Regions from separate parts of the Micromonospora sp. DH13 genome, predicted to be linked through region 2. Evidence: riboswitches for the same ligand, from Rfam matches in the RefSeq annotation. Region 2 holds a riboswitch; the other holds the start of a gene.
What was found. Region 2 has a riboswitch for S-adenosylhomocysteine ahead of LPA42_RS01940 (adenosine deaminase). Riboswitches for the same ligand answer to the same signal wherever they lie in the genome.
Positions count from the first base shown of each region.

Region 1: another riboswitch for S-adenosylhomocysteine. It lies ahead of metH (methionine synthase); the one in region 2 lies ahead of LPA42_RS01940 (adenosine deaminase).

Region 1 covers NZ_JAHWGR010000001.1:4,032-19,254, forward strand. The annotation lists gene LPA42_RS00025 (Zn-dependent hydrolase) at 1-319, shown strand, start outside; gene LPA42_RS00030 (hypothetical protein) at 316-1,170, shown strand; gene LPA42_RS00035 (dihydroorotase) at 1,157-2,404, shown strand; gene mmsB (multiple monosaccharide ABC transporter permease) at 2,440-3,693, opposite strand; gene mmsA (multiple monosaccharide ABC transporter ATP-binding protein) at 3,693-5,228, opposite strand; gene chvE (multiple monosaccharide ABC transporter substrate-binding protein) at 5,325-6,449, opposite strand; gene LPA42_RS00055 (serine hydrolase) at 6,699-7,727, shown strand; gene metH (methionine synthase) at 7,774-11,418, opposite strand; S-adenosyl-L-homocysteine riboswitch at 11,393-11,470, opposite strand; gene LPA42_RS00065 (LLM class F420-dependent oxidoreductase) at 11,569-12,438, shown strand; gene LPA42_RS34280 (FGGY-family carbohydrate kinase) at 12,480-14,069, opposite strand; gene LPA42_RS00075 (aminotransferase class III-fold pyridoxal phosphate-dependent enzyme) at 14,074-15,223, opposite strand, start outside.
Region 2 covers NZ_JAHWGR010000001.1:428,944-444,166, reverse strand. The annotation lists gene LPA42_RS01980 (SDR family oxidoreductase) at 1-641, shown strand, start outside; gene LPA42_RS01975 (GNAT family N-acetyltransferase) at 703-1,278, shown strand; gene LPA42_RS01970 (GlxA family transcriptional regulator) at 1,295-2,236, opposite strand; gene LPA42_RS01965 (cupin domain-containing protein) at 2,308-2,643, shown strand; gene LPA42_RS01960 (DUF1992 domain-containing protein) at 2,723-3,220, shown strand; gene LPA42_RS01955 (erythromycin esterase family protein) at 3,230-4,396, opposite strand; gene LPA42_RS01950 (FAD-dependent monooxygenase) at 4,470-5,618, opposite strand; gene LPA42_RS01945 (TetR/AcrR family transcriptional regulator) at 5,694-6,308, shown strand; gene LPA42_RS01940 (adenosine deaminase) at 6,372-7,442, opposite strand; S-adenosyl-L-homocysteine riboswitch at 7,493-7,567, opposite strand; gene LPA42_RS01935 (NUDIX domain-containing protein) at 7,701-8,204, shown strand; gene LPA42_RS34325 (WD40 repeat domain-containing protein) at 8,308-9,504, opposite strand; partial or broken gene LPA42_RS01925 (transposase) at 9,703-10,058, opposite strand; gene LPA42_RS01920 (maleylpyruvate isomerase N-terminal domain-containing protein) at 10,199-10,774, opposite strand; gene LPA42_RS01915 (hypothetical protein) at 11,035-11,730, shown strand; gene LPA42_RS01910 (transcriptional regulator) at 11,727-12,074, shown strand; gene LPA42_RS01905 (alpha/beta hydrolase) at 12,206-12,940, opposite strand; gene LPA42_RS01900 (aminoglycoside phosphotransferase family protein) at 13,217-14,008, shown strand; gene LPA42_RS01895 (alpha/beta fold hydrolase) at 14,259-15,125, shown strand; gene LPA42_RS01890 (dienelactone hydrolase family protein) at 15,177-15,223, opposite strand, start outside.

The DNA of each region.
Region 1 (15,223 bases), 420 kb from region 2:
CCGCACCGTCGCGGCGCGGCGCGGCGTCGACGTCGAGGTGGAGGAGCTGGCCGACACCCCGCCGGTGAGCCTGTCCCGCGAGGTGGCGGCGGTGGCCCACGCCGCGGCGACCGCGCTGGGACTGCCCGCCGAGGTGCTGGCCAGCGGCGCGAGCCACGACACCCAGCAGATCAGCCGGCTCATGCCGGCCGGGATCGTCTTCGTCCCCAGCCGCGGCGGGCTGTCCCACTCGCCCGGGGAGTTCAGCACCGCCGACCAGGTCGCCGCGGGCGCGGCCGTGCTCCTGGAGACCATGTACCGGCTGGACGCGACCGCATGACCACCCTGCCACCGGCGGCCGTCCTGGACGTGCTGCCCACCCGTGACCGGCCGATGCCCGCCTGCGACCCGGCGGTCGTCGTCGGCCACGCGCCGCTCGCGCCGGCCATCCACCGGCTGGTGCTGCGCGCCCCCCGCGTCGCCGCGACCGCCCAGGCCGGCCAGTTCGTGATGCTCAGCGTGCCGCAGGCGGCCGGGGAGCTGATCCAGTTGCCCCGGCCGATGGCCGTGCACCGCCGTCGGCCCGGCGGCGACATCGAGGTGGTCTACAACGTCCAGGGACGGGGCACCGAGGCGCTCAGCCGGGTCCGGCCCGGCGACAGCCTCCTGGTCACCGGCCCCCTCGGCCGTGGCTTCGACCTTCCCGCCACCGCCGGCCCGTTGCTGGCGATCGGCCGGGGAATCGGGGTGTGTTCGTTCATGACCCTCGTCGAGGACGCCAGCGCCGCCGGCGTCCCCAGCACCGTGGTCCTGAGCGCCCGCACCGACGATCGCGTCATCGGCCGGTCCGACTGCGCGGAGCTCGGTGCCGAGGCCCTGGCCGTGACCGACCTCGACGGCACCAGCGCCGTCGAGGCCCTCGACCGCAGGCTGGCCGCCCGGTTCGCCGACCGGGCACCCGGGCTGGTCGTGGTGTGCGGCTCCCACCGGCTGACCGCACTCGCCATGACCCTCGCCAGGCGGTGGCAGGTGCCGCTGCAGGTGTCCGTCGAGGCGCACATGGCGTGCGGCCTCGGCTACTGCCACGGCTGCGCGCTGCCCCGCCCGGCAGACCCGGGGCGGGAGGGCCCCCTCGTCTGCTTCGACGGGCCCGTCTTCGCCGTGCAGGGGAGCCCCGGTGCGCCGGCTTGAGGCCGTCCGGCTGACGCCGGACGGGCCGCTGGTCGACGTCACCGTCGCCGACGGCGTGATCGGCGCGATCGAGCCGAGCGGCGGCGGGCCGCCGGCCGTCGAACGGATCGTCCTGCCCGCCCTGGTCGACCTGCACACCCACCTGCGCGACCCCGGCCACCCCGAGGCCGAGGACCTCCGCTCGGGTACGGCCGCCGCGGCGGCGGGCGGGTACTCGGACGTGTTCGCCATTGCCAACACCGCACCACCCACCGACCGCGTCTCCCGGGTCGCCGACCTGCTGGCGCGCGTGCCACGGGGGACCACCCGCGTCCATCCGGTGTCCGCGGTGACACGTGACCTCGCCGGCCGGCGGCTCGTGGACGTGCCTGCGCTCGTCGCGGCCGGGGTGCGGGTCTTCTCCGACGACGGCCGCTGCGTCGCCGACCCCGCCCTGGTCCGGGCGATGCTGGAAGCCTCCCGGGAGCTCGGCGTCGTCTTCGCCCAGCACGCCCAGGACCCCCTCGCCGCCCGCGCCGGCGTCGTCAACGCCCGGGTCGCGGCCCGGGCGGGCGCGGCACCGTGGCCGGCGGCCGGCGAGGAACGCGTCGTCGACCGGGACCTGTCGATCGCCGCCGACACCGGCGGACACCTGCACGTCTGCCACCTCTCCACCGCGGGATCGGTCGAGCTGATCCGGCAGGCGAAGCGGTCGGGCGTCCGGGTCACCTGCGAGGTGACACCGCACCACCTCGTCCTGGACGACGAGGCGGCGCTGCGCGCGGGCGGGGCGCTCAAGGTCAACCCGCCGCTACGGGCCGCCGCCGACGTGCTGGCCCTGCGCGCCGCGCTCGCCGACGGCACCATCGACGTCGTCGCCACCGATCACGCGCCGCACCCGCAGGCGACGAAGACGCGCGGGTGGGCCGACTCGGCGTTCGGGCTGACCGGGCTGGAGACGGCCCTGTCCATCGTCGCCACGGTGCTGCGCGCACCCGACACCGGCCGGGTCGACTGGGCGCGGCTCACCGAGGTGCTCTCCGTCGTGCCGGCCCGCATCGGCGGGATCGCGCCCCGGGCGGGGCGGCCCGTGCGGGTGGGGGAGCCCGCCGACCTGTGCGTGGTCGAGACGGGTGTCCCACGGCCCATCCGCGTCGACCGGCACCGCAGCCGGTCCCGGAACAACCCGTTCGGCGGCTGGACCGTACGCGAGCGGGTCGTCCGTACCCTCGTCGGCGGTCGCGTCGCGCACTGACCGCGACCGCCGACGTGACCCCGGGCCCGCACGCGTCAGCGGGCCGACCCGGCGCGGCGCTTGTTGTAGACGTCGAACGCGACGGCGACGAGCAGCACCAGGCCCTTCACCACCGACTGCATCGACTGGTCGACGCCCATGAGCTGCATGCCGTTGCTCATCACGGCCATGATGAGGCCGCCGACCATCGCGCCGACGACCGTGCCGACCCCGCCGGTGACCGCCGCGCCGCCGATGAACGCCGCGGCGATCGCGTCCAGCTCGAACATGTTGCCGGCGGCGGGCTGCGCCCCGTTGGACCGCGACGAGTAGATGATCCCCGCCACGGCCGACAGGAAGCCCATGTTGACGAAGACCCAGAAGTTGACGGTCTTCACCTTCACCCCGGAGAGCATGGCGGCGGGAAGGTTGCCGCCGATCGCGTAGACCTGGCGGCCGAACACGGTGCGCCGGGTCAGCAGCCCGTACGCGAGGACGAGCACCGCGAGGACGATCAGCACGATCGGCAGGCCCCGGGCGTTCGCCAGCTGCCAGGCGAAGTACATGACGACCGCGCCCACCAGCACGACCCGGGCGACGAACAGCGGGAACGACTCGACCGGCTGCTGGTAGCGGATACGCGCCACCCGCGTGCGGAAGCCGCCGACCGCATACCCGGCGACCGCCACCGCGCCGATGAGCAGGGTGAACGCGTCGAAGCCCTGCCCGCCGAGCAGCCCGTTGAGGAAGCCCGCCGCGATCTGCTGGTATTCGCCCGGGAACGGCGACAGCGAGATGTTGTCCAGCACCCGCAGGGTGAGGCCGCGGAACAGCAGCATGCCGGCGAGGGTCACGATGAAGGCGGGAATGCCGGCGTAGGCGACCCAGAAGCCGTGCCAGGCGCCGACGGCGAGGCCGACGGCCAACGCGGCCAGCACGCCGAGCCACCACGGGTAGCCCTGCTGGATGACGAGCACCGCGGAGACCGCGCCGGTGAGCGCGACCACCGAGCCGACCGACAGGTCGATGTGCCCGCCGATGATCACGATGACCATGCCGATGGCGAGCACCAGGATGTAGGAGTACTGCAGGACGATGTTGGTGATGTTGCCCGGGCTCAGCGAGACGCCGTCGGTCAGCACCGCGAAGAGCGCCACGATGATCACGAGGGCGACGAAGATGCCGCTCTGGCGCAGGTTGCGCATGATCAGCGTACGCGGGTCGCTGATGCCGGTGTGCAGGGCGAGGGCGGGGGCGGCCCCGTCGGCCGGCGGGCGCTGCCCGGGGGAGGAGGATTTGATGTCGGTCATCAGGCCGGTTCCTTGTCCTTCGCCATGAGCTGCATGAGCTTCTCCTGGGTGGCCTCGCCCGCCGGCAGTTCGCCGGTGAGCCGGCCCGCCGCGAGCGTGTAGATGCGGTCGCACATCCCGAGCAGCTCCGGCAGCTCGGAGGAGATGAGCACGACCGCCTTGCCCTGCGCCACGAGCCGGTTGACGATCGTGTAGATCTCGAACTTCGCCCCGACGTCGATGCCGCGCGTCGGCTCGTCGAGGATCAGCACGTCCGGGTCGGTGAACAGCCACTTCGACAGGACGACCTTCTGCTGGTTGCCGCCGGAGAGCTTGCCGACCGTCGCCATGACGCTGGGCGCCTTGATGTTCATGTCGCGGCGGCTGGCCTCGGCGACCCGGATCTCCTCGTTGTCGTGCACCCAGCCGAGGCGGGCGAGCTTGCGCAGCGCCGCCGCCGAGACGTTGTGGCGGATGTCGTCGATGAGGTTGAGGCCGTACCGCTTGCGGTCCTCCGTGGCGTACGCGATGCCGTTGCCGATCGCCTCGGCGACCGTGCGCGCCCGGATCGGGCGGCCGCGCAGGAAGAGCCGGCCGCTGATGTCGCGCCCGTACGACCGGCCGAAGATGCTCATGGCCAGCTCGGTGCGCCCGGCCCCCATGAGCCCGGCGATGCCGACGACCTCGCCGGCGCGGACGGTGAAGCCGACGTCGTCGACCACCGTGCGGTCCTGGATGGGGTGGCGCACCGTCCAGTTCTCCACCCGCAGCACCTCCTCGCCGGGGGACGACACCCGGTCGGGGTAGAAGCTGTGCAGGTCGCGCCCGACCATGCCGCGGATGATCCGGTCCTGGGTCACCTCGCCGGAGCGCACGTCGAGCCGCTCGACCGTGCGCCCGTCGCGCAGGACGGTGATCGAGTCGGCGATCGCGGTGATCTCGCCCAGCTTGTGCGAGATCATGATGCAGGTGATGCCCTGGTCGCGCAGCCGCCGCAGCAGGTCGAGCAGGTGGGCCGAGTCGACGTCGTTGAGGGCGGCGGTCGGCTCGTCCAGGATGAGCAGCTTCACCTTCTTCGACAGCGCCTTGGCGATCTCGACGAGCTGCTGCTTGCCGACGCCGAGCGCCGCGATCGGCGTCACGGCGTTCTCGCGCAGGCCGACGGATTCCAGCAGGGCCGTCGCGTCGGCGTTGGCGCGATTCCAGTCGATGAGGCCGCTGCGCCCGCGCCGCTCGTTGCCGAGGAAGATGTTCTCGGCGATCGACAGGTGCGGCACCAGGGCGAGCTCCTGGTGGATGATGACGATGCCGTGGGCCTCGCTGTCGCGGATGCCGCGGAAGTGCACGGGGCGGCCGTCGAAGACGATCTCGCCGTCGTAGCTGCCCGACGGGTACACCCCCGACAGCACCTTCATCAGGGTGGACTTGCCGGCGCCGTTCTCGCCGCAGATGGCGTGGATCTCGCCGCGCCGCACGGTGATCGAGACGTCCTGGAGCGCCGCCACCCCGGGGAACGTCTTGGTGATGGTGCGCATCTCGAGGATGGTGTCGCTCACGGGCATCCTCCCGCTGTTCGGGTCGTCGGGTGGCGTCGCCGGCCGGGCCGGCGTCCGTCGGGCCCGGGCGACCGCCCGGGCCCGACGGAGACCGGGCTACTTCTTGGCCTGCCCGGCCGCGACCTCCTCGGCCGTCCAGTAGCCGGAGTCGACGAGGACGGACTTGATGTCGTCCTTGAAGACGGTCTGGATCGGCAGCAGGTACGCCGGGACGACCTTGACCTTGTTGTTGTAGGTGGTGGTGTCGTTGGCCTGCGGCTGCTTCTCCTGCAGGAACGCCTCGGCGGCGATGACGGCCTGCTCGGCCAGCAGCCGGGTGTCCTTGAAGACGGTGGAGCTCTGCACGCCGTCGTTGATGAGCTTGATCGAGGCGATCTCGGCGTCCTGGCCGGTCACCACCGGCAGCTTCTTGTTGCCCTTGCCGTAGCCGGCGTTCTGCAGGGCGGTGATGATGCCCCGGGAGATCCCGTCGTACGGCGACAGCACGCCGTCCACCTTGGACCCGTCGTTGTAGCTCGACGTCAGCAGGTCCTCCATCCGCGTCTGGGCGACCCCCTGCTGCCAGCGCAGGGTGGCGGCCTGCTCGATCTTCGTCTGGCCGGACTTCACCTTCAGCGCGCCGTTGTCGAAGAACGGCTTGAGGGTGTCCATCGCCCCGCCGAAGAAGTACTGCGTGTTGTTGTCGTCGAGCGAGCCGGCGAACAGCTCGATGGTGAACGGGCCGGTCGCCGTGCCCTTGGAGCCGTCCTTGTTCTGCAGGCCGAGGCCGACGAGCAGCGCGGTGGCCTGGGCGACGCCGACCTTGTAGTTGTCGAAGCTGACGTAGAAGTCGACGTTGGGGCTGCCGAGGATGAGCCGGTCGTAGGAGATGACCGGGATCTTGGCCTGGGCGGCGGCCTGGAGCTGGCCGGTGAGGGCCGTGCCGTCGATCGCCGCGATGATCAGGACGTCCGCGCCCTGCGTGATCATCTGGTCGATCTGCTGCGACTGGGTGGGGATGTCGTCCCCGGCGTACTGCAGGTCGACCTTGTAGCCCTTGGCCTGCAGCTTCTCCTTCACCGAGTTGCCGTCGGCGATCCACCGCTCCGAGGTCTGCGTCGGCATCGAGACGCCGATGGTCAGGTCGGTGGGCTTCTTGTCGGCGGTGTCGCCGCCTCCGCCGGCCCCCTCGCCGCTGCACGCAGCGATGCTGAGCGCCAGCACGGCGCTGCCGAGTGCCATCAAGAATCTTCTGGACACAGGCTTCCCTCCCAGGACCTCGTGCCGAAAGTGCGGAGCGCGTCCACGCCCCGGTCAGTGTTAGCGCTCACATCCGTCTTGGTCAACATGTTTCGGGAAATGCCGGGGTCACGTTCTCGTAACAGCTCTGACCACTTCGGACCGGGATCTCTCGGCGCAGTCCCGACCTGCCGGGACGCCGTCCGATCGACACGTCTGAGACCATCGTGGCCGACCACTGGGGAGGTTCACATGACCAGCAACGTCACCCGTCGGGCCGCGATCGGGCTGGGCGCGGCCGCCGCCGCGCTCGCCGCCACCGGCCGACCCGCCGCCGCCGAGGGCCGGGCACCGGCCGTCCCGGCTCCGGGGATCCGCACCCGCAGCAGAGCCGAGGTGATCCGCCAGACCTATCTGCAGCAGAAGGCCGCGGCCGGTGGCGTGTGGCACTCACACATCGCGATGGTCGACGGCTCCGGCGCGCTCGCCACGGTCGTGGCCGACGACGCCGACCGCGTCACGCACGGCTACAGCGTGCAGAAGCTCGCCGTCGCCGTCGCGGTGATGGACAAGATCGATCGCGGGCAGCTGCAGCTGGACCAGCGGCTCGACCTGACCGCCGACATCATCCTCGGCGGCAGCGGCATCTACTTCCTGCAGACCGTCTGGGGCGACCAGGTCACCGTCGCCAACTTCCTCACCGCGATGCTGCTCGTCTCCGACAACACGGCGGTGCGGATGTGCGGCCGGGTGGTGCCGGCGCTGGAGATCAACGACATCCTCGCCGCGAAGGGATTCACCCACACCCGTGTCGAGCCCGTCGCCAACCCGAACCGGTTCTACCTCGGCGTCACCACGCCCCGCGAGACCCACGACCTGCTGTGGCGGCTGGCCAACAAGACCATCGTGAGCCCCCGGTCCGCCGACTTCCTGCTCGGCATCCTCCGCTGGATCAACGGCTACCACGACGGCATCCGGCACACCATGTCCTCGGCCGAGCGCAGCCGGGTCGCCACCAAGTACGGCGCCGACTACGACGACCTGGGCGCGGCCCGGCACGAGGCCGGCATCATGTTCGACCCGGCGGGCGCGCCCACCCTGACGTACGCGCTGTTCGCCGACTCCCTCGGCGACCTGGACAACTACGGGTCGACCCACCCGGCGGTGCGGGCGCACGCGGTCCTCGGCCGGACCATGTTCGACGCGATCTGCACCACCACCAACCGCACCGCCCGCGCCCGGCACCACGTCCCGCCGTTCCGCCCGGTCAACGGCGGCTGACCCCGCGCCGGCCGGGCCCGCCGCCGCGCGGGCCCGGCCGCGCCGGTCACGGCTCGTAGGCGAGGTTCGGGCGCAGCCAGCGCTCGACCTCGGCGAGGGCGACGCGACGCCGCGCCGCGTAGTCCTCGGCCTGGTCGCGGCCGATCCGTCCGACCGTGAAGTACCGCGAGTCGGGGTGCGCGAAGATCAGCCCGCTGACGGCGGCCGCAGGCGTCATCGCGTACGACTCCGTCAGGTCGATGCCCAGCGTCTGCGCGCCGAGCAGGTCGAACAGGTCCCGCTTCTCGCTGTGGTCCGGGCTGGCCGGGTAGCCCAGCGCGGGCCGGATGCCCCGGAACCGCTCGGCGTGCAGGTCCGCCAGCGCCGGGGCGGCGTCGGGCTCGAACCAGTCGCGGCGGGCCCGCAGGTGCAGGTGCTCGGCGAACGCCTCGGCGAGCCGGTCGGCCAGCGCCTTGACCATGATGGCGCGGTAGTCGTCGTGCTCGGCCTCGTAGCGGGCGGCCAGCTCCTCCGCGCCGTGCACCGCCACCGCGAAGCCGCCCAGGTGGTCGCCGGCCGGCGCGACGTAGTCGGCGAGGCACCGGTTGGCCCGGCCGGCGGGCTTGGCGGTCTGCTGCCGCAGCATCGGCAGGCGCACCCCGGCGTCGTCGAGGACGATGTCGTCGCCCTCGGCGTGCGCCGTCCAGAAGCCGTACGCGCCCCGGGCGCGCAGCGACCCGTCGGCGATGATCGCGTCCAGCAGGGTGTTGGCGTCGTCGTACAGCTCGCGGGCGACGGGCTGGTCGAGGATCGCCGGGAACTTGCCCTTCAGCTCCCAGGCCAGGAACAGGAACTGCCAGTCGATCATCTCGCGCAGCTCGGTGAGGGACGGCTCGACGACGCGTACGCCGGTGAACGCGGGCACCGGCAGGTCGGCGAAGTCGACCCGCTCGCGGTTGGCGCGAGCCTCGGCGAGGGTGAGCAGCGGCTGGGCGTGCCGGTTGGCGTGCTGCTCGCGCAGCCGCTCCTGCTCGGCCCGGTTGGCCGTGTCGAGGGTCTGCGCCCGGTCGGCGTCGAGCAGGTCGGAGACCACGCCGACGACCCGGGACGCGTCGAGCACGTGGACCGTCGGCCCCTCGTACGCGGGGGCGATGCGCACCGCCGTGTGCTGCCGGGACGTGGTCGCGCCGCCGATGAGCAGCGGCACCCGCAGCCCCCGGCGCTGCATCTCGCCCGCGACGGCGACCATCTCGTCCAGCGACGGCGTGATCAGCCCCGACAGGCCGATCGCGTCGGCGCCCTCGGCCACGGCGGTGTCCAGGATCCGCGCGGCCGGCACCATCACGCCCAGGTCGACGACCTCGTAGTTGTTGCAGCCGAGGACGACGCCGACGATGTTCTTGCCGATGTCGTGCACGTCGCCCTTGACGGTGGCGAGGACGACCTTGCCCTGGCCGTGCCCGGCGGCCCGCTCCTTGGTCATGTACGGCTCGAGGTAGGCCACCGACCGCTTCATCACCCGGGCGCTCTTGACCACCTGCGGCAGGAACATCTTGCCCGCGCCGAACAGGTCGCCGACGACCTTCATGCCGTCCATCAGCGGGCCCTCGATGACGTCGAGGGGCCGGTCGAACAGCAGCCGGGCCTCCTCGGTGTCGGCCTCGACGTGGTCGACGATGCCGTGCACCAGCGCGTGCGTGAGCCGCTCGGCGACGGGCGCGGCCCGCCAGGACAGGTCGACCTCCCGCTTGGTGCCCGACCCGGTGACCGTGGACGCGAAGGTGACCAGCCGGTCGGTGGCGTCGGGCCGGCGGTCGAAGATGACGTCCTCGACGAGTTCGAGGAGGTCCGCCGGGATGTTCTCGTAGACGCTGAGCTGGCCGGCGTTGACGATGCCCATGTCCAGCCCGGCCCGCACGGCGTGGAACAGGAACGCCGAGTGCATCGCCTCGCGCACCACGTCGTTGCCCCGGAACGCGAACGACAGGTTCGAGATGCCGCCGCTGGTGCGCGCGCCGGGGCAGCGGGCCTTGATCAGCGGCAGGGCGTCGATGAACGCCTTCGCGTAGCCGTTGTGCTCGGCGATGCCGGTTGCCACGGCCAGCACGTTCGGGTCGAAGATGATGTCCTCGGGGGCGAAGCCGGCCTTGCCCACCAGCAGGTCGTACGCCCGCCCGCAGATCTGGACCTTGCGCTCGGTGGTGTCGGCCTGGCCCTGCTCGTCGAAGGCCATCACCACGACGCCCGCGCCGTAGTCGCGGATCGTCCGGGCCTGGGCGAGGAACGGCTCCTCGCCCTCCTTCAGGCTGATCGAGTTGACCACGCCCTTGCCCTGCACGCACTTCAGGCCGGCTTCGAGCACGCTCCACCGGGAGCTGTCGATCATGATGGGGATCCGGGCCACCTCGGGCTCGGTGGCGATCAGGTTGAGGAACGTGGTCATCGCCCGCTCGCTGTCGAGCAGGTCGGCGTCCATGTTGACGTCCAGCAGGTTCGCGCCGCCGCGCACCTGCTCGACGGCCACGTCGACCGCGCCCTGGTGGTCGTCGGCCTCGATGAGCCGGCGGAACCGCGCCGAGCCGGTCACGTTGGTGCGCTCGCCGATCATCACGAACCCGGTGTCCGGCCCGATGGTGAACGGCTCCAGACCGCTGAACCGGGTCGCCGGGGTCTCCCGGGCGACCGGCCGTGGCGGCATGCCCCGCACCGCCGCCGCGATCCCGGCGATGTGCGGCGGGGTCGTCCCGCAGCAGCCGCCGACGATGTTGACCAGGCCGTCGCCGGCGAAGCCGCCGAGCAGCGCGCCGATCTCCTCCGGCGTCTGGTCGTAGCCGCCGAACGCGTTGGGCAGCCCGGCGTTGGGGTGCGCGGCGACGTAGGTGCCGGCCAGCCGGGACAGCTCCGCCACGTGCGGGCGCATCTCCGCCGCGCCGAGCGCGCAGTTGACGCCGACGACCAGCGGCTCGGCGTGCGCGATGGAGCGCCAGAACGCCTCCACCGTTTGCCCCGACAGGGTGCGGCCGCTCAGGTCCACCACCGTGACGGAGATCCACAGCGGCAGGTGGGGGGCCGCCTCGCGGGCCGCGGCGATCGCCGCCTTCGCGTTGAGCGTGTCGAAGATCGTCTCCACCAGCAGCAGGTCGACCCCGCCCTCGGCCAGCGCCGCCATCTGCTCCGCGTACGCGGCCTTGACGTCGTCGAACGTGACCGCCCGGTACGCGGGGTCCTCCACCCGTGGCGACAGCGACAGGGTGACGTTGAGCGGGCCGACGGAGCCGGCGACGAACCGCCCGCCCGCCTCGTCCGCGGCCTGCCGGGCGAGCTGCGCGCCGCGCACGTTCATCTCGCGCGCCAGCGCCTCCAGGCCGTAGTCGGCCTGCCCGATGCTCGTGGCCGTGAACGTGTTGGTGGTGGTGATGTCGGCCCCGGCCGCCAGGTATTGCCGGTGCACGTCCAGGATCAGGTCGGGGCGGGTCAGGTTGAGCAGGTCGGGGTCGCCGGTGACGTCGCGGGGATGGTCGTCGCCGATCAGGTCGCCCCGGTAGTCGGCGGGGGAAAGCTTCGCGCCCTGCAGCATCGTGCCCCAGGCGCCGTCGAGCACCACGATGCGCTCGGCCAGCAGCCGCCGCAGCGCCGCAACCGCACCTGAACCGTCGACGGACGAAACCACACCGACCACCCCCGAAGTCTCGGAGGCGCCCTTGGTCCACATGCTCCCAGGTCGAGCGTGGCGGGCCGGGCCCGTCGCAGCGCCTCTCGGCCTGGTAACGGGAGACTACCGGATACCGGCCCAGAACCGTCGAATCGTTCCCACCCAGTGCGACGGCCCGGACGCCACTAGGCTCGACCCGGAGGTGTGGAGATGAAACTCGGGCTGCACTACTGGACGTTCTCGACCCCGGCCGACCCGGCGGCGATCGCGCCGACCCTGGCCGAGACCGCGACCCTCGCCGAGCAGGCGGGGTTCGCGTCCTTCACGGTGATGGACCACTACTTCCAGATGGAGGCCCAAGCCCCGGCCGAGGAGCCGATGCTGGAGGCGTACACGACCCTCGGCTACGTCGCCGCGCTGACCCGGCGGATGACGCTGGGTGTGCTGGTCACCGGCGTCATGTACCGCCACCCGGGGCTGCTCGCCAAGATCGTCACGACGCTGGACGTGCTCTCCGGCGGCCGGGCCCGCCTCGGCATCGGCGCGTCCTGGTACGAGCGGGAACAGCGCGGGCTCGGCGTGCCGGTCGTGCCGGTGGCCGAGCGGTTCGAGCGGCTGGAGGAGACGCTGCGCATCTGCCGGCAGATGTTCGGCGACGACGACGGGCCCTTCGAGGGCCGGCACTACCGGCTGGCCGAGACGCTGAACTCACCGCAGCCGCTGCGCCGCCCGCACCCGCCGATCATGATCGGCGGCGGCGGTGAACGCAAGACGCTGCTGCTGGTCGCCCGGTACGCCGACGCGTGCAACCTGTTCGGCTCCAGCCCCGACGACGTGGCCCACAAGCTGGACGTGCTGCGCGGCCACTGCGCCGCCGAGGGCCGCGACTACGACGCCATCGAGAAGACGGCGATCATGATGCGGCCGCCGCTGGCCGACGTCGACGCGTTCGTCGCCGACGTGGCCGCGTACGCCGCGCTCGGGGTGACCGAGGTGCAGGTCATGCCGGACCGGCACCCGGTGGAGTTCACCCGGCGGGTCGCCGACGAGGTGCTGCCGAGGCTGGCCGACATCGGCTGACCGACGGGCCGGGCCGCCCGCGCCCGCCAGGCGCGGGCGGTCTACCGGCGCAGCCGCCGGTAGACCGGGGCCAGCCGCTGGTGCAGCTGACGGTAGACGGCGAAGATCTCGTCGTACGTGGCCCGGTGCGCGGGCGTCGGCGTGAACGTCCGGTCGCTGCGCATCAGGCCGGGCAGGTCGGCGAAGTCGACCATCCCGGTGCCGACCGCGCCGATCCAGCCCGCCCCCCGGGCGTTGACCGCCAGGGGATTCGCGTCGCGCCGGATCTCGACGCCGAGCACGTCGGCGAAGATCTGGCACCACGAGTCCGACAGCGCGCCCCCGCCGGTGATCGCCAGCGAGGTGACCGGCGCGCCGAGGAACCGGTCGACCGCCCGGAACAGCCAGCGGGTGTTGAACGCGACGCCCTCGAAGACCGCCCGCAGCAGGTCGGAGCGGTTGGTGTCCAGCGAGATGTTGAGGAACGCCGCGCGCAGGTGCGGGTCGTCGACCGGCGCGCGTTCGCCGTAGAGCCACGGGGTGTAGATGACGCCGTTCGCGCCCGGCGGCACCGTCGGGATGATCCGGTCGAACGCGTCGAAGATCGTGCCCTCGTCCCGGCTGACGTGCCCGGCGCTCAGCAGCGGGTCGTCGTACTCGACGACCTTGTCGCGCAGCCACGTCAGGTTCGCCCCGGCGGTGGCCTGCAACGCGGTCATCAGGTAGCGGTCGGGGATGGCGCACGGCACGGAGGCGATCCCGGCGACCACGTCGGTCTTCTTCGCCGGCACGTGCGCGGCGACCCACGACGAGGTGCCGAGATACAGGTGCGGCTCGTTGTCGCCGGTCGTGCCCGCCCCGATCGCGGCGGCCGTGTTGTCGATGGCGCCGGCGACCACCCGCACCGACTCCGGCAGGCCCAGGTGCGCGGCGGCGGCCGGCGACAGCGTGCCGATCACGTCGGTGCAGGCGACGATCGGCGGCAGCTTGTCCCGGTCGATGCCGCAGTCGGCGACCAGGGCGGGGGAGTAGCGGACGTCGCCCGGCCGCCGGTTGTCGGTCACCCACGAGGTGAGGATCGAGTCGACGGTGGCCACCGTCCGCCCGGTCAGCTTCAGGTTGATCCAGTCGAGCACGTTGAGGAACGACGCGGTGCGCGCGTACACCTGCGGCATCTCGTCGCGGACCAGCAGCATGTGCGCCGCCGGGTCCTTGCCGGTCGGCGACGGCATGCCGCCGGTGAGCCGCAGCCAGCGCGCGATCCGACGCACCGACATCCCGTGGTACGCGGGGAAGCCGCCGAACTGGCGGCGCAGGTTCGCCGCGCCCCGCATGTCCAGCCAGCTGATGCACGCCGTCAGCGGCTCCCCGGCCGCGTCGACGGCGATGGTCCCCTCGCCCTGGGTGGAGGCGCACACCACGGTGACCGCGCGCAGGTGGTCGGGGTGGGCCCGGCCCAGGTCGGCGGCGACCTGCCCGAGCGCGTCCCACCAGGCGCGCGGATCCTGCTCGGCGCCGCCGCCGGGCAGCACCCGCAGCGGCACGGCCCGCTCGGCCCAGCCGGTGACGGTGCCGTCGGCGGCGACCAGGGCCGCCTTCATCCCCGAGGTGCCCAGGTCGATCGCGAGCACCTGCGGTGCCGTGCCTGCCACCGGCTCAGACTCCTTCGACCAGCGCGAACACCTGGTCGAACCGCGCGAGCGCGTCGTCGATGACCTCGTCGGTGTCGGCCATCGAGGTGTACATCCGCGAGCCGGCCAGGGTGATGATGCCGTGCGCAGCGTACGCCGCGCCCATCTGCTCCATCAGCCGCTTGCGGGCCTTGTTCTCCTTGAGCAGCTTCACCGGGTGGCGCATGTCCAGCAGCATGACGCCGCTGCACTCCAGGTGCACGATCGAGCCCTGGTTGTAGGCGACGTACGGCAGGCCGTAGCGGTCGATGAGCCGCTGCAGTCCCCGGGTGAGCCGGTCGCCGGCCCGCCCGGCGATCACCGGCGCGTTCGTGCGGGCCATCTCCTCGATGGCGAAGTAGCCGGCCGCGCAGGACAGCGGGTTCGCCGACAGGGTCCCGCCGACCTGGATGTGCGCGCCGCTCTTGCCGTCCAGGCCGGAGCCGAAGACCGCCATCACGTCGGCGCGACCGCCGACGCCGCCGGCCATCGGGTACCCGCCGGAGACCGCCTTGCCCAGCACCGTCAGGTCGGGGGTGACGCCGAAGTAGCCGGCCGCGCCGCCCAGGCCGAGGCGGAACCCGGTGACCACCTCGTCGAAGATCAGCAGCGCGCCGAACTCGTCGCAGAGCTGGCGTACCTTGGCGTTGAAGTCGCGCGGCACCGGCCGGGTGCCGGACTCCGGGCCGACGGGCTCGACCACGACGGCGGCCGTGCCGCCCCGCAGCCGGTTCTCGATCAGCTTGCGCCGCAGCTGCCCCAGGTCGTGCGGGAACGCCTCCCGGGTGCGGCTGGTCGCGCCGAACGGGATTCCCTTGGCGTTCATCCGGTAGGTGCCGGGCACCCGCAGGCCGTAGACCATCGTGTCGGACCAGCCGTGGTACGCGCCGCCGACCTTGATCACCATCTTCTTGCCGGTGAATGCCCGCGCCCCGCGCACGGCGGCCATCACCGCCTCGGTGCCCGAGCCGAGCGCCCGGTACATCTCCACGTGCGGCAGGTACCGGTGGATGATCTCGGCGAGCTTCAGCTCGTACTCGTGGAACAGGCCGGTGACCGGCCCGGACGCCCGCACCACCTCCGCGACCCGCTCGTTGACCGGCCCGTAGTTGCTGCCCAGGATCGTCGGGCCGCCG
Region 2 (15,223 bases):
TGACCGCCGCCGTCGACCGGCTCGGCGGCCTCGACCTGCTGGTCAACAACGCCGGCGTCGGCGGCCCCGCCCCCGCCGAGCTGCCCCCCGACGACACCGTGCGCCAGCAGATCGAGGTGAACCTGCTCGCCGCCTGGCGCACCACCGCCGCCGCCCTGCCCGCCCTCGTCCCCGACCGCGGCCGGGTGATCTTCGTGGCCAGCCGGATGGCGGTGCTGCCGCTGCCCCTGGCCGCCGCGTACGGGGTCAGCAAACGCGCCCTCGTCGCGTACGCCGACGCCTTGCGCCTGGAGGTCGGCACCCACGTCGGCGTCACCGTCGTCTACCCCAGCATGGTCGCCTCACCCATCCACGACAGCACCGCCCGCGCCGGGCTCTCCCTGACCGGGGTGTCCCGGCCCGAACCCGTCGAGGGCGTCGTCGCGGCGATCCTGCGCGCCGCCGCCGCCCGCCGCGCCCCGCGTGACGTGGCCACCACCGCCCGGGGCCGCCTCGAACTGGCCGTCGCCCGGCACGCGCCCGCCCTGGCCGACCGCCTCGTGCGGCGTACCGTCGCCGGGCGCATCGCCGCCGGTGACCTCGACGCCGCGCCCCTGGCCGCCGGCCTCGTGCGCCGCCACCGCCACCCCGGGACCCCCTGAACGCGGGCCCCGCGCCGCTCGCGGGCCGGCACCGGCGGCGGCGATGGGCGACACTACGGGGATGTCGGTGCTCCTGCGGGCCCCCGCGACCCCCCACCATCCCGAGCTGGAGCTGCGCCCCTGGCGCGACGGCGACATCCCCGAACTGATCGAGGTCTACCGCGACCCGGTGCTGCGCCAGTGGACCCGGCATCCGGTCGACGACGCCCGCGCCGCCCACCGGTGGATGGTCCGCAGCCGGCAGGGCTGGGCCGCCGGCCGCCGGTTCGCCTTCGCCGTACGCGAGCCCCGCCGCGACGGCGGCGACCGCCTCGTCGCCACGGTCGTGCTCAAGGACGTCCTGCCCGGGCGTCCACACGCCGAGGTCGGCTACTGGACGGCCGCCTGGGCCCGCGGGCGCGGCGTCGCGCCGCGCGCCGTGCAGGCGGTCACCGACTGGGCGTTCACCCGGTTCACCGCGACCGGCCTGACCCGCCTGGACCTGCTGCACCAGGTCGACAACACCGCCTCCTGCCGGGTCGCCGAGAAGGCCGGCTACCCGTTCCAGGAGACACTTCCCGCCCGGGCGCCGTTCCCCCGCGACGGGCACCGCCACGCCCGCCACGCCGCCCCGCACCCCGGCGGAGACCGAGGGTGAGCGGCAGCGGGCGGCGTCAGGTCGCGCAGGCCCGCAACGCCCGCCGGTAGGCGCCCGGAGTCGTGCCCACCCGAACGCGGAAGCGACGGCGCAGATTCGCCGCCGAGGCGAGGCCGACGCGGGCCGCGACGGCCTCCACCGGCAGGTCCGTCTCCTCCAGCAGGGTGCGTGCCCGCGCCACCCGGCGAGCCAGCAGCCACGCGCCCGGGCTCGTGTCGAGCTGCTCGGCGAACCGCCGGGCCAGCGTCCGGGGCGAGACGTGCAGATACGCTGCCAGGTCGCCCACCGACAACGACGTTCCCAGGCGCGCCTCGGCCCACTCCAGGAGCCCGTCCAGGCTGTCCGTGGCCGGCGCGGCCAGCACGTGCTGTGTCTGGCCGCCGTCGCGGTGCGGCGGCATCACCATGTACCGCGCGACAAGCGCCGCGTGCCCGACACCGTGGTCCTTCCCGACAAGGTGCAGGCACAGGTCGATGCCCGCGCCGGCGCCGGCGCTCGTGGCCACGTCGCCGTGATCGACGTAGAGCACCTCCGCCTCCACGCGCACCCGGGGGAACTCCTGCCGCAGCTGCTCGGCGCGTGCCCAGTGCGTCGTGGCCGAGCGGCCGTCCAGCAGGCCGGTGCGGGCCAGCGCGAACACGCCGCCGCAGATCGTGACGAGTCGCGCCCCCCGGGCGTGGGCCCGCAGCAGCGCCCGGCGCACCCGCGCCGACAGCGGCGCCTCCACCGGCGCCCAGCCCGGGATCACCACGGTGTCCGCGGAGTCGAGAGCCGAAAGATCCCGCGACACCGACAGCGCGTACCCGGCTGACGTGGGCACCTGCCCGGGCCGCTCCGTGCACACCCCGAACTCGTAGTGGCGGGGCGTGCCAGGGGGCACCGTGCCGAAGACCTCGGCGGCGCAGCCCAGCGCGAACGTCGACTGCACCGGTCGTACCAGGGCGACCACGCGATGCATGGCGAGAAAGTACCCCACGGTGTCCTCGTCGCCGCTGTCGTGCGGGGCGCGCCGGCGGCACCGTGGAGGGCATGCATCCAGAGATCCTGACCCAGGAGGGCTACGCCGCCGTACGCGTCGAGTCGGCCCCCGTCCGCGAACTCTTCCCCGGCATCCGGCTGCGTCCGCTGTGGCGGGGACCACACGGCGCGCAGGCCGCCGTGCTCGAGATGGACCCCGGCTCGTCGTGGCCGCGCCGCGACGTCCACGCGCCCGGCCCCGAAGAGGTGTACGTGCTCGACGGCACGTTCCACGACGGGGCACGCGACTACCCGGCGGGGACGTTCCTGCACGCCCCGGCCGGGTCGTGGCACGTGCCCTCGACCGTCACCGGTTGCAGGCTGTTTCTCTTCTACCCGGCGGGCTAGGACCGGCACCGGATGGTGATCACCACGTCCCCGTCGCTGGCACGGCCGGGCGGGTACCGTGGATCCGGGAGGTGCCGGGGTGAGCGACAGGTGGGAGGCCGCAGCCGAGGCGCAGATCCGCACCGCCCAGGAACGCGGCGAGTTCGACAACCTGCCCGGGGCGGGCAAACCACTGCCGGGCCGGGGCACGCCCTACGACGAGTCGTGGTGGATCAAGAGTTTCCTGGAGCGCGAGAAGCTGCCCAGCGACCTGCTGCTGCCCACGCCGCTGCTGCTGCGCCGCAGGATCGAACGGGTGCCCGACGAGGTGCGGGACCTGCCCACCGAGGCGGCCGTGCGGGCGTACGTCGCCGATCTCAACCGGGAGGTCGTCGCCTGGCTGCGCAACCCGACCGGCCCGCAGGTCGTCGTGCGTCCCGCCAACGCCGACGAGGTGGTGGCCGGGTGGCGCGCCGCCCGGGAACGGGCCCACGCGGAGGCGGTGGCGGCGGCGCGGTCGGCACCTGGGCCGCAGCACGGTCCCCGCCGCCGGTGGCAGTGGCCGTGGCGGGGACCGCGGCGACCGCGGCGGCCCTGACGCCTGCTGCTAGCCGGGGGCACCCAGATCGACGGCCTCTCTGACGAAGACGATGCCGTCGATCGTGTCGAGCTGGGTCGGGTCCAGCGGGAAGTAGGCGAAGTCCCGGGAGACCCGCGGGGCGGCTGCGGTCACCGCCCGGGCCAGGCGGCGGCCGTCGACCACGCAAGCGTCCCACGGCAGGGCGGCCAGGATGCCCTCGGCGGTGTCCGCAGCCGGGGCGTCGCCACCGATCGCGCCGAAGGCCGAGGCGAGAAAGGCGTACCGGTCGCCGAGGCGGGCCGCGGTGATGGCTCCCGCGCTCCACATCCGCACCTCCAGGTCGCCCAGCGACATGCGGCTGTGGTGGCGCTGCAGGTGCAGGTTGTGAGCGAAGACCAGCGCCGGGCCGTGCGCGGCGACAGCATGCAGGTTCGCGGCCATCATCGCGTCCCGCAGCCCCGACAGCCGGGAGATCCGGTCCGCGGCGGTGTCGGCCATCGCATGGTGGTAGCGGAGCAGACCGACGGCGGTACGCCCGTACAGTTCCGCCCGCTCCCGGTCGCGCACGCACAGCTGCGGCAGCTGCGTGTCGAGCAGCGCCAGCAGGTCGTCGGCGATCACCCGCAGCCGCTGGGCGTCGGCGGACCGGCCGATCGACTGGGACGGGTCCATGACGGTGGCCTCGTTCGACCACCGCTCGTCGGGGCCGAGCAGCGCATCGAGGGTTTCCCGGGTGCAGGGCAGCGGGCCGTCGAGGAGGCCGTGCAGCGCGGTGAGCGCCTGACGCGGGCTGGCCGCCCAGTATTCCAGGGGGCCGTCGATCCCGAAGAACCGCAGCTTATCGTCGTGGGCCTCGTTGTAGGTGCGCATCCAGCGCACGAGGTCCCGGTTGGCCGCCGACGCGCCGAAGCCGTGGCTGAAGCCGCGCGCCATGACGTCGTCGAGGTCACCGGCGCCGGTCGCGATGTGGTCGTCCACCACCAGGCCCATCAGGCAGTCACTTTCGATGGCGAACGACCGGTAGCCCTCGTGTTCGACGAGGTGGCGGAAGACCTCGTTGCGCAACGCGCCCAGCTCCCCCACGAAGTGTCGGGCCTCGCCGAGCCCGAGCAGCGCAGGCCGGGCGGGAAGGGAACGCAGGAAGGCCGAGATGGCGGCCCCGTCGAGTTTCCGTGCGATGTTCCGGACAGTCATTCCCTCAACGGTATCGTTGAACGAACGGTGTGAACTTTCTCCGAGAGCAGCAGCTCCCGTCGGAGGTCGACCTTCAAGAACGAGGGGGATGCGGTTGCTCGCCGACCGCCCTCGCCCGCCGGAGCGGCAGCAGCCGGGTGGCGGCGTTGCGGGCCGCGATCCCGAACCGCGTGGTGGGCACGAGGAGCGACGCGGCCCGCGCGACGTTGCGCTGCTTCGGTGCCACCAGCTTCCGGTGGGTCTGCTCGTAGCGGCGCAGCGCCCCCGCGACATCGCCGGGCGTCGCGGCCAGCGACTCTGCGAGCGTCGCCGCGCCCGCCATCGCCAGGGTCGACCCGTCGCCGAAGAGGGACACGCAGGTGGCCGCGTCACCGAGCAGCGCCACCCGGCCGGACGACCACCGGTCCAGCCGGACCTGGCTCACCGAGTCGAGGTAGAGGTCGTCGCTTGCGCGTACTCGCTGAAGGAGCTCAGGTGTCCGCCAGCCGCCGCCGGAGTAGGCGGCGGTGAGCAGGCGCTTGTGCTCGGCGGTGTCGCGGTGGTCGAAGCCGGGCTCCCAGAGGCCGCGAAAGATGAACGCCGCTCCCGCGTTCCCGCGGTTCGGGTGTAGCGCGAGAGCGCGGCCGGGCGCGTTGTGCATCAGCACCTCGTGCGGCGCGAGGTCGAGGCCGTCGACGGGAAGGGTCGCGATCCAGAGGCCCATGTGACGCACGAACCGGCCCTCGTCCCCGAAGACGAGCCGCCGCGTGCGCGAGTGCAGGCCGTCGGCACCGACGACCAGGTCGAACCGGCGCGGCGTGGCCTGCTCGAACGTGACGTCGACGCCAGCTTCGTCCTGCGCGAGCGTGGCGATCGAGTCGGTGAAGAGGTACTCCGCCTCATCGCGGGCCGCCTCGTGGAGGAGCGTCGCGAGGTCGAAGCGGGGCAGTTCCACCTCGCCGCGTGTCTGACCCAGCCGCATGCCGCCGACCCGGCGACCGCTGTCGTCCACGAAGGTGAGCGCGGTCACGTCTGTCGCCGCGGCGCGGAGCCTCGGCATGATGCCCATCGCCTCGGCGATCGGGACGGCGGGCCCGCGCACGTCAACGGGGCTGCCGCTGGAGCGCAGGCCCTGCGCCCGCTCGACGACGGTGGGCCGGAACCCGTGACGGGCCAGCCAGTAGGCCAGAGTGGGGCCGGCGATGCCGGCGCCGGAGATCAGCACGGTCTTCATGTCTGTCATGCCACGAGGCTATCTGCACTCAGTGCAAGTATGCAACCAGTGCAGATGGGCACTGGATGCAGTAGGCTGCCGGCCATGGCGGAACCTTCCCTGCGCGAACGCAAGCGCGAACGGACCCGGCAGGCCATCGTCGACGCGGCGGTCGACCTCTTCGAACGCCATGGCTACGAGGGCACGACGATCGCAGACATCGCCGCCGCGGCGGAGATCGGAACCCGGACGTTCTTCAGCTACTTCGCCAGCAAGGAGGAACTGCTCTTCCCCGAGAACGACGCGCGCGTCGTCGCCGCGATCGCCGCGATCGCCAGCCGCAAGCCCGGCGACCGCCCCGCCGACCTGCTCGTCCGGGCGCTGCGCGACGCCAACGAGAACAGCACAGAGTTGGCGAGCCCCACCGCGCTGCTGCGGATGCGGCTCATCCAGACCGTTCCGGCCGTCCGGGGCCGCGGGTTGCAGCTCCAGCTCGACGCGCAGCGCGAGATCGCCCGCCACCTTCAGGCGGCATTCCCCGACGAACTCGACGCCGTGCAGGCGGGTGCCCTGGTCGGGGCGTTCATCGGCGCGGTAACGGGCGCGCTTCAGGTCCTCCTCGACGAACCGGGCGCGCTGGACGATCCGCGCAAGCTCCAGGGGCGCATGCGCGAGGTGACCGCGGCAGCGCTGCGCCCCTGGCTGTCGGTCGCCCGCTAGCGGGGAGACGGCAGCGGCCCCGCATGTTGACGTGTGCGTACCCGAGGGGGAAAGCCGGGGCGGTCACCGGTGTTCTTCCGCGATCGGGCTGGTCGGCGCGGCCTCGCGAGACGAGAACACCTGGAGATAGCCGTCGATCTCGGCCAGCACGGCGGCCTTGTCCGCAGCGTCGAGGAACGAGTACCGCACGGCCTGGCGGGCCAGCTCCGCGACGCCGTGCTCGTCGAGGTCGAGCAGGTCTGCGGCCACCTGGTACTCCCTGTTCAGGGTGGTGGAGAACATGGGCGGGTCGTCGGAGTTGACGGTGACCGGCACACCGGCGGCCACCAACTGCGGCAGCGGATGCTCGGCCAGCGACGGCACAGAGCGGGTGCAGGCGTTGGAGGTCGGGCACACCTCCAGGGCGATGTCGTGCTCGCGCAGGTAGGCCATCAACTCGGGGTCGCGGGCGGCGGCGATGCCGTGGCCGATGCGTTCCGCGCCGAGATGGCGTACGGCATCCCACACGGTCTGCGGGCCGGTCGACTCACCGGCGTGCGGGACGCTGCGCAGCCCGGCTGCCCGCGCGGCGGCGAAGTGCCCGGCGTAGCGGGCGCGGGGGATTCCGGACTCCGGGCCGCCCAGCCCGAAACTGACGAGCCCGTCCGGGCGCTGCTTGAGCGCCACCTCCAGGGTGACGTCGGCGCCGGTCATCGTGGGCTCGCCCGGGATGTCGAAGCACCAGCGCAGCTGGATGCCGTGGTCACGGGCGGCCCGCAGCCGGGCGTCCTCCACCGCCTCGCAGTACGCCTCGGCCGGGACACCACGCACGATCGACGAGTACGGGGTCAGCGTCAGCTCGGCGTACCGCACCGACTGGGCGGCCAGGTCGGCGCCGATGTCGTAGGTGAGTGTGGCCAGGTCCTCGGCGTCGCGGATCAGGTCCACCACCGACAGGTACACCTCGACGAAGTGCGCGAAGTCGGTGAACGTGAAGTACTCGGCCAGTAGCGCCGGGTCGGCCGGCACCGCGGTGGTCCCGGCGTGCCGTTCGGCCAGCCGAGCCACGGTGTGCGGGGTCGCCGACCCGACGTGGTGGACGTGCAGTTCCACCTTGGGCAAGCCGGCGATGAAGTCAGTCAGGTCCGTTGCCATTGCACAACCCTCACCGTGCGAGTGATCCGCCGGAGGGACGGCAGCCTCCCAGCGGGAGGCGCCCTTGGACCAAGGAACAGGCCGAGCGTGGCGGATGGTCATCCGTCGCAGCGCCTCTCGACCCGCAACGGCACGCTAGCAAGAGCGCTCGGTGACGACAACCCTCCGCGACGGGCCGGGGCTGACCGAGGGGTAAGCGGGCGGTTGATAACCTGCGCCAATGCCGATCATGCGCCTCGTCGCCGCTTCCGACACGGCATGACGCCACACCTGCGTCCCTCCGTCCGCGCGATCGTCCTTGACGAGAACGACCGCATCCTGCTCTGCCGGCTCGACTTTCCCCACCCGGTCGTGCCGCAGCAGTCGAAGGCCGTCTGGGCGGCCCCGGGCGGCGGCGTCGAACCCGGCGAGGACCGGCTGACGGCTCTGCGCCGTGAACTGCGGGAGGAGACCGGTCTGGCGATCGTCGCCGAACCGCCGCACGTCTGGCACCAGGAAGTCGTGGCCGCCGACATCGCGCCGGGCTTCGACGGCGTCGTCAACGACTACTTCCTCGTCCGCACGAACCATTTCCAGCCCCGCGGTGAGCTGACCGACGACCAACTCGCGGCGGAGAACCTGGCCGCGTTCCGGTGGTGGCAGCTCTCGGAGATCGCCGCCTACCGGGGACCTGAGCTGTTCTCGCCCCGCGACCTCACCACACCCCTGACCGCGCTTCTCACCGCGGGCACGCCGGACCAGCCGGTCCAACTGGGCCTCTAGCGCTCTGACCGCATAGGTTCGCCGGGCTGCGCAGCCGCTGGCGGTGTTCTGGTCCTCATCGCCGGGGCGGAACCAGCAACCATCCGGTCACCGCACCAACGGCTCACGGTCCCGTAGAGGCAGGGTCGGCATGCAGGGACAGGACCGCGACGTCGCCGCCGAAGCCCACCACGAGCGAGCCTTCCGGGGTCACGGTCAGCGCATGGACTGGCGCGGGAAACGCCAGCTCCCGGCCGATCTGCCGCCCGGCGGCCAGCTCCCACAGGCACACCGTTCCATCCGAACCACCGGTGACGACCCGGAGTTCTCCACCGATCACCGCGGTCACCACCGCGGACACGGTGCCTTGGTGGCCGACCAGCCTGCCGACTTCCCGTCCCATGACCAGGTCCCACACGCGCACGGTGGCGTCGTAACCTGCCGTGATCGCGTGTGCTCTGCCGTCGACGACCGCTGTCGCGACTGCCCACACCTCGCCGTCGTGGCCCGACAGGGGCTCCCCGACCGGTTGTCCGGTGGTCAGGTCCCACTGCCAGACCTTGCCGCCGCTCATACAGCCCACCGCATGGGGCCTGTCATCGATCACCAGCGTGTCGATGGCCATCAGGAAGTCGTCGTGTCCGGTGAGTTCGCCGACCTGTTCCCCACTGGCCAGATCCCAGACCCGCACGGACAGGTCGTCGTCGCTGGCGAGCGCACACGGTCGCCCCTGGACGACAGCCGTGCCCAGACACCACACCTCACCGTTGATCCCCGGCAGCTCGCCCGTCTGCTGTCGGGTGGCCAGGTCCCACGCGAGTACCGCCCAGTCGCTGGCCGTGACGACGTACGGCCGACCGTCCACGACCTCCGTCGCCACCGCCCACACTCTGCCGTTGAGGTCGCTCATGGGCCCGCCGACCGGTTGGCCGGTCTCAAGGTCCCGCACCCGGACCGTCTGGTCCTTGCTGCCGGTGACCACGACGTGGCGGCCGTCCGAGAAGGCTGTCACCACCGCGTCAACACCGCCGGTGTGACCGGACGGGTTCATCTGGAAGCGCGGGTCACTCTGCGCGTCGGTGGACCACAGCACCCGCCATGGCTCGGCGTCGACATCCTCCACTGACACGGCGGCAATCTGTGCCGACAACTCCCGGTCCCCGTACCGAGCCGCGTCCAGGGCCAGCAGCTGCCTCCGCACCCACGGTGGCACGTCCCGGTGTACGTCCACCGACGCCCGGTAAACCGCAGCCATCAGTCGCGCATCGGAATCCTCATCGGAAGCCAGCAACCCCAGAACCCGCTCCGGATCAGCGTTCACCAGCCATCGCAGGTCCGTCCACCACCCCTTCCGCCCCGACGGATCCGTCGCCGAAGTGGTCATATGAACGTCGTCACTCTCATGGCCGAAACTCTAGTGATGCGGCCGGACAGTCGTCCGCCAGGTTGGATCAAGCTGCGCTCTTGAGAGGCTTTTCTGGCGGGCCCAGCCGGAGCCTGCGGTGGGCCGGTAGGCGGTGAGTTTGCGCAGTGACCAGCGAGTGAAGGGCTGGCCGAGTTTGGTGGGGCGGGTGGTGGCCGTCTGGACGACGAAGTTCTCGTCGTCACGGTTGAGCAGGCGGGGACGGCCTCCCGCCCACCGAGGGTCCAGGCAGGCCAGGCCGATCTCGTTGAACCGGTGGATGACGTCGCGGACGGTGCCCTCGTCGGCCTGTACCAGCTGGGCGATCACCGGCACCCGGTTTTCGCCGGCCGAGGCCAGCAGCATCATCGCGCGCCGGTAGCGCACCGAATCGCGCTGCCGCGGCGGACGATCTGCTGCAGTTTCTGCCCTTCCTGGTCGGTCAGTCTGCGCACACGGACAGGCTCGGCCACCGCTCCTCCAGCGGTCGGATCGGACGTCACCGCACATCCAACCGCCATGACGTCCAACGCGGCGAACTATGCGGTCAGAGCACTAGCAAGTCGGTGGCAGGCCGGCGACGAGGGGCCCGGGGGCTGATCGGCCGGTGGGGTCAGGTCAGTGCGGCCTGCCACGTCCACGAGGTGCGGCGGGGCCGTCCGTCGAACTCGGCCCGCCCCGTCATCCACAGCAGCACCTCGGCCGGCGGGCCGGGCGGGGCGTCCGGGAACAGCCGGGTCAGCACGGCGGCGGCGGGCGCGGCGGGCGGCTGCCAGTCGACGCGTAGGCCCCGGGTGATGTCGTGGGTGTGCAGCAGGGTCTCCGCCACGCCCATGGCGGCGAACCCGGCCGGGTCGCAGGGGCCGAAGTGCCAGGCCCGCAGGTTCGGGTCGGCCGCGTCGACGGCGGTGGCGAGCAGGCCACCGCAGGCCGCGACGACGGTCAGCACCTGGGCGGGCGTCGCGGTGGGGGAGACGCGCAGGTCGAACGGCAGGTAGCCGTCGGCGGGACGGCCGGCCAGCTGCCCCGCGTACGCGAGCAGGTCGTGCGCGACGTGCGCCGCCGTTGTCCAGCAGCTCCACTCCAGCGTTCCCGCCGGCACCGTCCAGTCGGCGTCGGCGTGCGGCCCGAGGATCCGGCCCATCTCGCCGATCGCGGCGCGCACGCCGGCCCCACCCGTGTCCGTCATGCCCCGACCGTGCCAGCCGTCGCCCCCGCCGACAACCCACCCCGATTATCGCATTACCGGTAACACTAATCCGATAATTTGATGCGACAAAAGGGGCGAATCACCAGCGCACCATAATGACAGTTATGTGCGCGTCGACGTCACGCATCCTGCGGGTCGACGGATGCGGTGGCCAGCGAGCCGCCGGGTGTGCCGGCGCTGCCGGAAGAGCCGCGAACTCGGCACTAGCGCCAATAGGTTTGCTGTGGAAACCTATTGGCATGACTACTGAGCCGGTTGCTGCCGGTGGCGATCCCCGCCGACTGCTGTCCGACATTCGCTCCCTGGCGCACCAGGTGCGCCTCGACCAACGGATGACCTGGGTCGCCCTGCTGGTGCTGGGCGCGGTGACGCTCGCCGGAATCCCGTTCGACTGGCTCGCCATGACGGTGCGCTGCCACCCCGACACCAGCTGCGAGTTCGCGCGGCGGGGCGTGCTGTTCTACTGGCCCTCGGCGCTCCTGCTGGCCTACACGGCGATCGCCGTCTGCTATTCGCGGGCCGCCCGGTCCCGGGGCCTGGGTGCCCGGACGTTGCCGTACGCGATCGTCGGCGCCGCGACGACCGTCGTGTTCACCGCCGCGTGGGTAGCCGCAGCCCTGTACTTTCCGCATCACCCGCTGCCGTACCAGCCGCTGCCGTACTGGTGGTTGGTCCTGGACCGGTTGGTCTCGCCCTGGGGCATGATCGGGATCGCGCTGGTGGTGCTGGCCCGCATCGAGCGCAACATCGGGCTGCTGCTGTTCACCCTCGCCTACCTGGCCCTGGTGCTGCTGGTGCTGCCGACGAACGAGGGCTGGGGACTGGCCGGCTGGGGAATTCAGGCCCGATTCGCGGCACCGCAAGTCGTCAGCGGCGCGCTGCTGCTGCTCGGCGCGGCCGGGTTCTTCAGAGCAGCCCGCAGGCGGCAGCGGTGACGGCGACGATCGGCACCCCGGACCCGGACCCGGGCCCGGGGCACCCGGTCACCGGGCTGGACGAAGTGGTGCACCAGCGGGCACGGCTGGGCATCCTGACCATCGCGCACGAGGCCCACCGGGTCGAGTTCGGCTACCTGCGCACCCACCTCGAGCTGACCGCCGGCAACCTCTCCAAGCACCTCAGTGTGCTGGAAACGGCCGGCCTGATCGAGATCCAGAAAGGCTACGAGGGGCGGCGCGGCCGTACCTGGATCACCCTCACCGCCGCCGGAGCCACCGCGCTCGCCGACGAGATCGCGCGACTCAAGCAACTCATCGCCCGCGTTGAGACGACCAACTGACCGTAGCGTCAGCTGGCTGACCCGAACAGGACCGGGTCTGCCAGCTGACGCGATCGGGCGGTTGCGCATCTCTGCTGGCCACCGCTGTGCAGGAGGGCCGGCGGCCCGTACCGCCTTCCGGCCTGCGGCGGCTAGCGCAGGTGCCGGGCGAAGAACCCGGCCGCGTCCTCCCCGGCGAACTGCGGGACACCGGTGTGCCCGCCCATGTTGGCGTGCAGCGTCTTCTCCGTGGAGCCGAAGGCGTCGAACAGGTCCAGGGCCGCCTGGCGGTCGTTGCCCTCGTCGTCCCACTGCAGCAGGACATGCAGCGGAATGGTGACCTGTCGGGCCTCCTCGAACATGGTGCGAGGCACGAGACTCCCGGCGAAGAGACCGGCGGCCGCGATGCGGGGCTCGACCACCGCAAGCCGGATGCCGACGGAGATCACACCACCCGAGTACCCGACCGGACCACCGATCTCGGGCAGCGACAGGAGGGCATCCAGGGCGGCCTGCGTTTCCGGGACCGCCCTGTCGACGAGCGGGAGGACGAGGGCGTCGACGATCTCGTCGCTGGCCGGCTCGCCGGCCTCCAGTGCCCGGCGCAGGTCGGCGCGGGCCTGCTCGGCGGCGGCCCAACGGGGCCGGTCACCGCTGCCGGGAAGCTCGATGGTCGCCGCGGCGAAGCCGTCCGCCGCGGCGCGCCGGGCCCGGGCCACCAGACGGGGGTACATCTTGCGCAGTCCGAGCGGAGGGTGGCCGAGCAGGATCAGCGGGACCGGCGCGGATGCGGATGCGGGCGTCCACAGGACGCCGGGGATCTCGCCGAGGGTGAACTCGCGTTCGAGGACGCCGTCGTCGAGGCGCTGTTCGGTAGTGAATCGCATGGTCGTGCCTTTCGGGATCGCTCGTAACGGCGCTCCCGGACGACCTACCGCCCGACCGTGGCACCGGAGGGGAGCACCCATGTCGAAACGTTCACGGGTACCACCTCCTCGGTCTCTCGCACGGCCGCCAGAAAGCTAGCAGTGGCGGCCGTGACCCGCCAACGTGTTTCTGCCGTGCTCCCGGAGCCGGCCGTCGTCGGGGACCGGACGTCGAAGTACTGAACTACGGTGGTGGCGATGCGGGCGTACGAGACTCAGCAGGCAACCCGGGCAGCCATGTCGATCGGCTCACAGCTCGGCCTGGCCGTCCACGACGCCGCGGTCCTGCACAACTCGAACGCGCTCACCCTGCGTCTACAGCCCTGCGACGTGCTCGCCCGGGTGGTGCCGGTCGCACACCAGCGCGCCCAGCTCGAGGTGGACGTCGCTCGGGGGTTGGCCGAGGCCGGGAGCCCGGTGGCCACGCTGGAGTCGCCCGAGGTCTTCATCCTGAGCGACTACGTCGTCACCCTCTGGACCTACTACGAACCGGTGGCCGCCCAGCCGATTTCCCGAGCCGGATACGTCGGCGCGCTCGAACGCCTGCACGCCGGCATGCGCAGGATCGCCCTGCCCGCCCCGCACTTCACCGACCGGGTCTCTGCGGCCCAGAGGTTGGTGGCCGACCACGCCCGAACGCCGGAACTGACCGCCCCGGACCGGGCTCTCCTCGCCGGCACGTTGGCCCGGATGCGCCGAGCGGTCACCGACAGCGGCCGGCCCGAGCAGCTCCTGCACGGCGAACCCCATCCGGGCAACCTGCTCTCGACCCGGGCCGGCCCGCTCTTCATCGACTTCGAGACGTGCTGCCGGGGGCCGGTCGAGTTCGACCTGGCCCACGCGCCCGACGAGGTCGGCGACCACTACCCGGGCGTCGATCGCCGGTTGCTCCGAGACTGCCGGACCCTCGTACTGGCGATGATCACCGCGTGGCGCTGGGATCGCGACGACCAGTTCCCCGACGGCCGCCGGCTCGGCATCGAGTGGCTGAACGAACTCCGCAGGACAGCGGCCGCCCTGGACGAGTAAGCCGACTCCGGATTCGGGACCGGACAGCTCAGCCTCCGCCGCGGGCAGGCATGCTGCCGGCCGGCGTCAGTCCGCGACGAGTGGGACCGCCGGCGACCCCTGCCGCACGACCAGCGGCATGCCCGGCAGCGGGCAACGATCCTTGCCGGGTTGTCGACCTCCCCGTCGACGCAGCAGCCCATCTCGACGCCGTGTCAGGGCGCACGGCGCGCACGCTCGGTATCGGAACGATCCCACTACGCTCACGTCCATGACCGAAGCCTTGATCGAGGCGGATGACGGTACGCGGTTACGGACCTGGACCACAGGCCCGACGAACCCACAGACGCTGCCCCTGGTGATGCTGCACGGCGGCCCCGGGATCCGCGACTATCTGGCCCCGGTCGCCGGCATCGTCGACGACCGGTGTCGGGTGCACCGCTACGACCAGCGCGGCACCGGCGGGTCCTCCTGGACCGGGCAGCACACGATCGCCCGCCACGTGCGCGACCTGGCGTTGTTGCTCGACACGTGGGGACACGACCGGGTGGTGCTGGTCGGGCACTCGTTCGGCGCCCACCTGGCCAGCTACTTCCTGTTGGCCCATCCCGATCGGGTGGCCGGGCTGGTGCAACTCGCCGGGCCCTTCCTGGGGCCGTGGCGGGAGGCCGACCGGGCAGCCCAGCGGGCCCGACGCACCGACGCGCAGCAGGCCAGGCTCGACGCCCTCGACGCGGTGGAGTCCCGCACCGACGCCGAGGAGATCGAGTACCTGACGCTGTCGTGGTGCACCGACCACGCCGACCGGGACCGGGCATGGGAGTGGGCGTCGGCGGCGGCGCGGACGCTGCGGCCCGTCAACTACGCGATGAACCACCAGCTCAACGCGGCGGCGAAGACCGACCCGCTCGAATCGCGCGTGGACGAACTCCGCGAGCGGCTACCGCCCGACGCGATGATCATCGGCGGTGCCGGCGACAGCCGCCCCGCCGATGCGCTGCGCCGGCTGGGGGCATGCCTCGGCTGCGAGGTGACCGTCGTGCCGGACGCGGGTCACCATCCCTGGCTGGAGGCGCCGGAGCGGTTCGCCGCGGTGTTCCGCGCCGCGGTGGGCAGGCAGGCCCGTCGGGGCGGTTGATCAGGGCGGACGTCGCCGCCCGCCCGGTGCGGGGCGGGCGGCGACCGTCGGTCAGTGCGGCGGGGGCGTGAGGTGCCGGGTGAAGAACCGGACCGCGC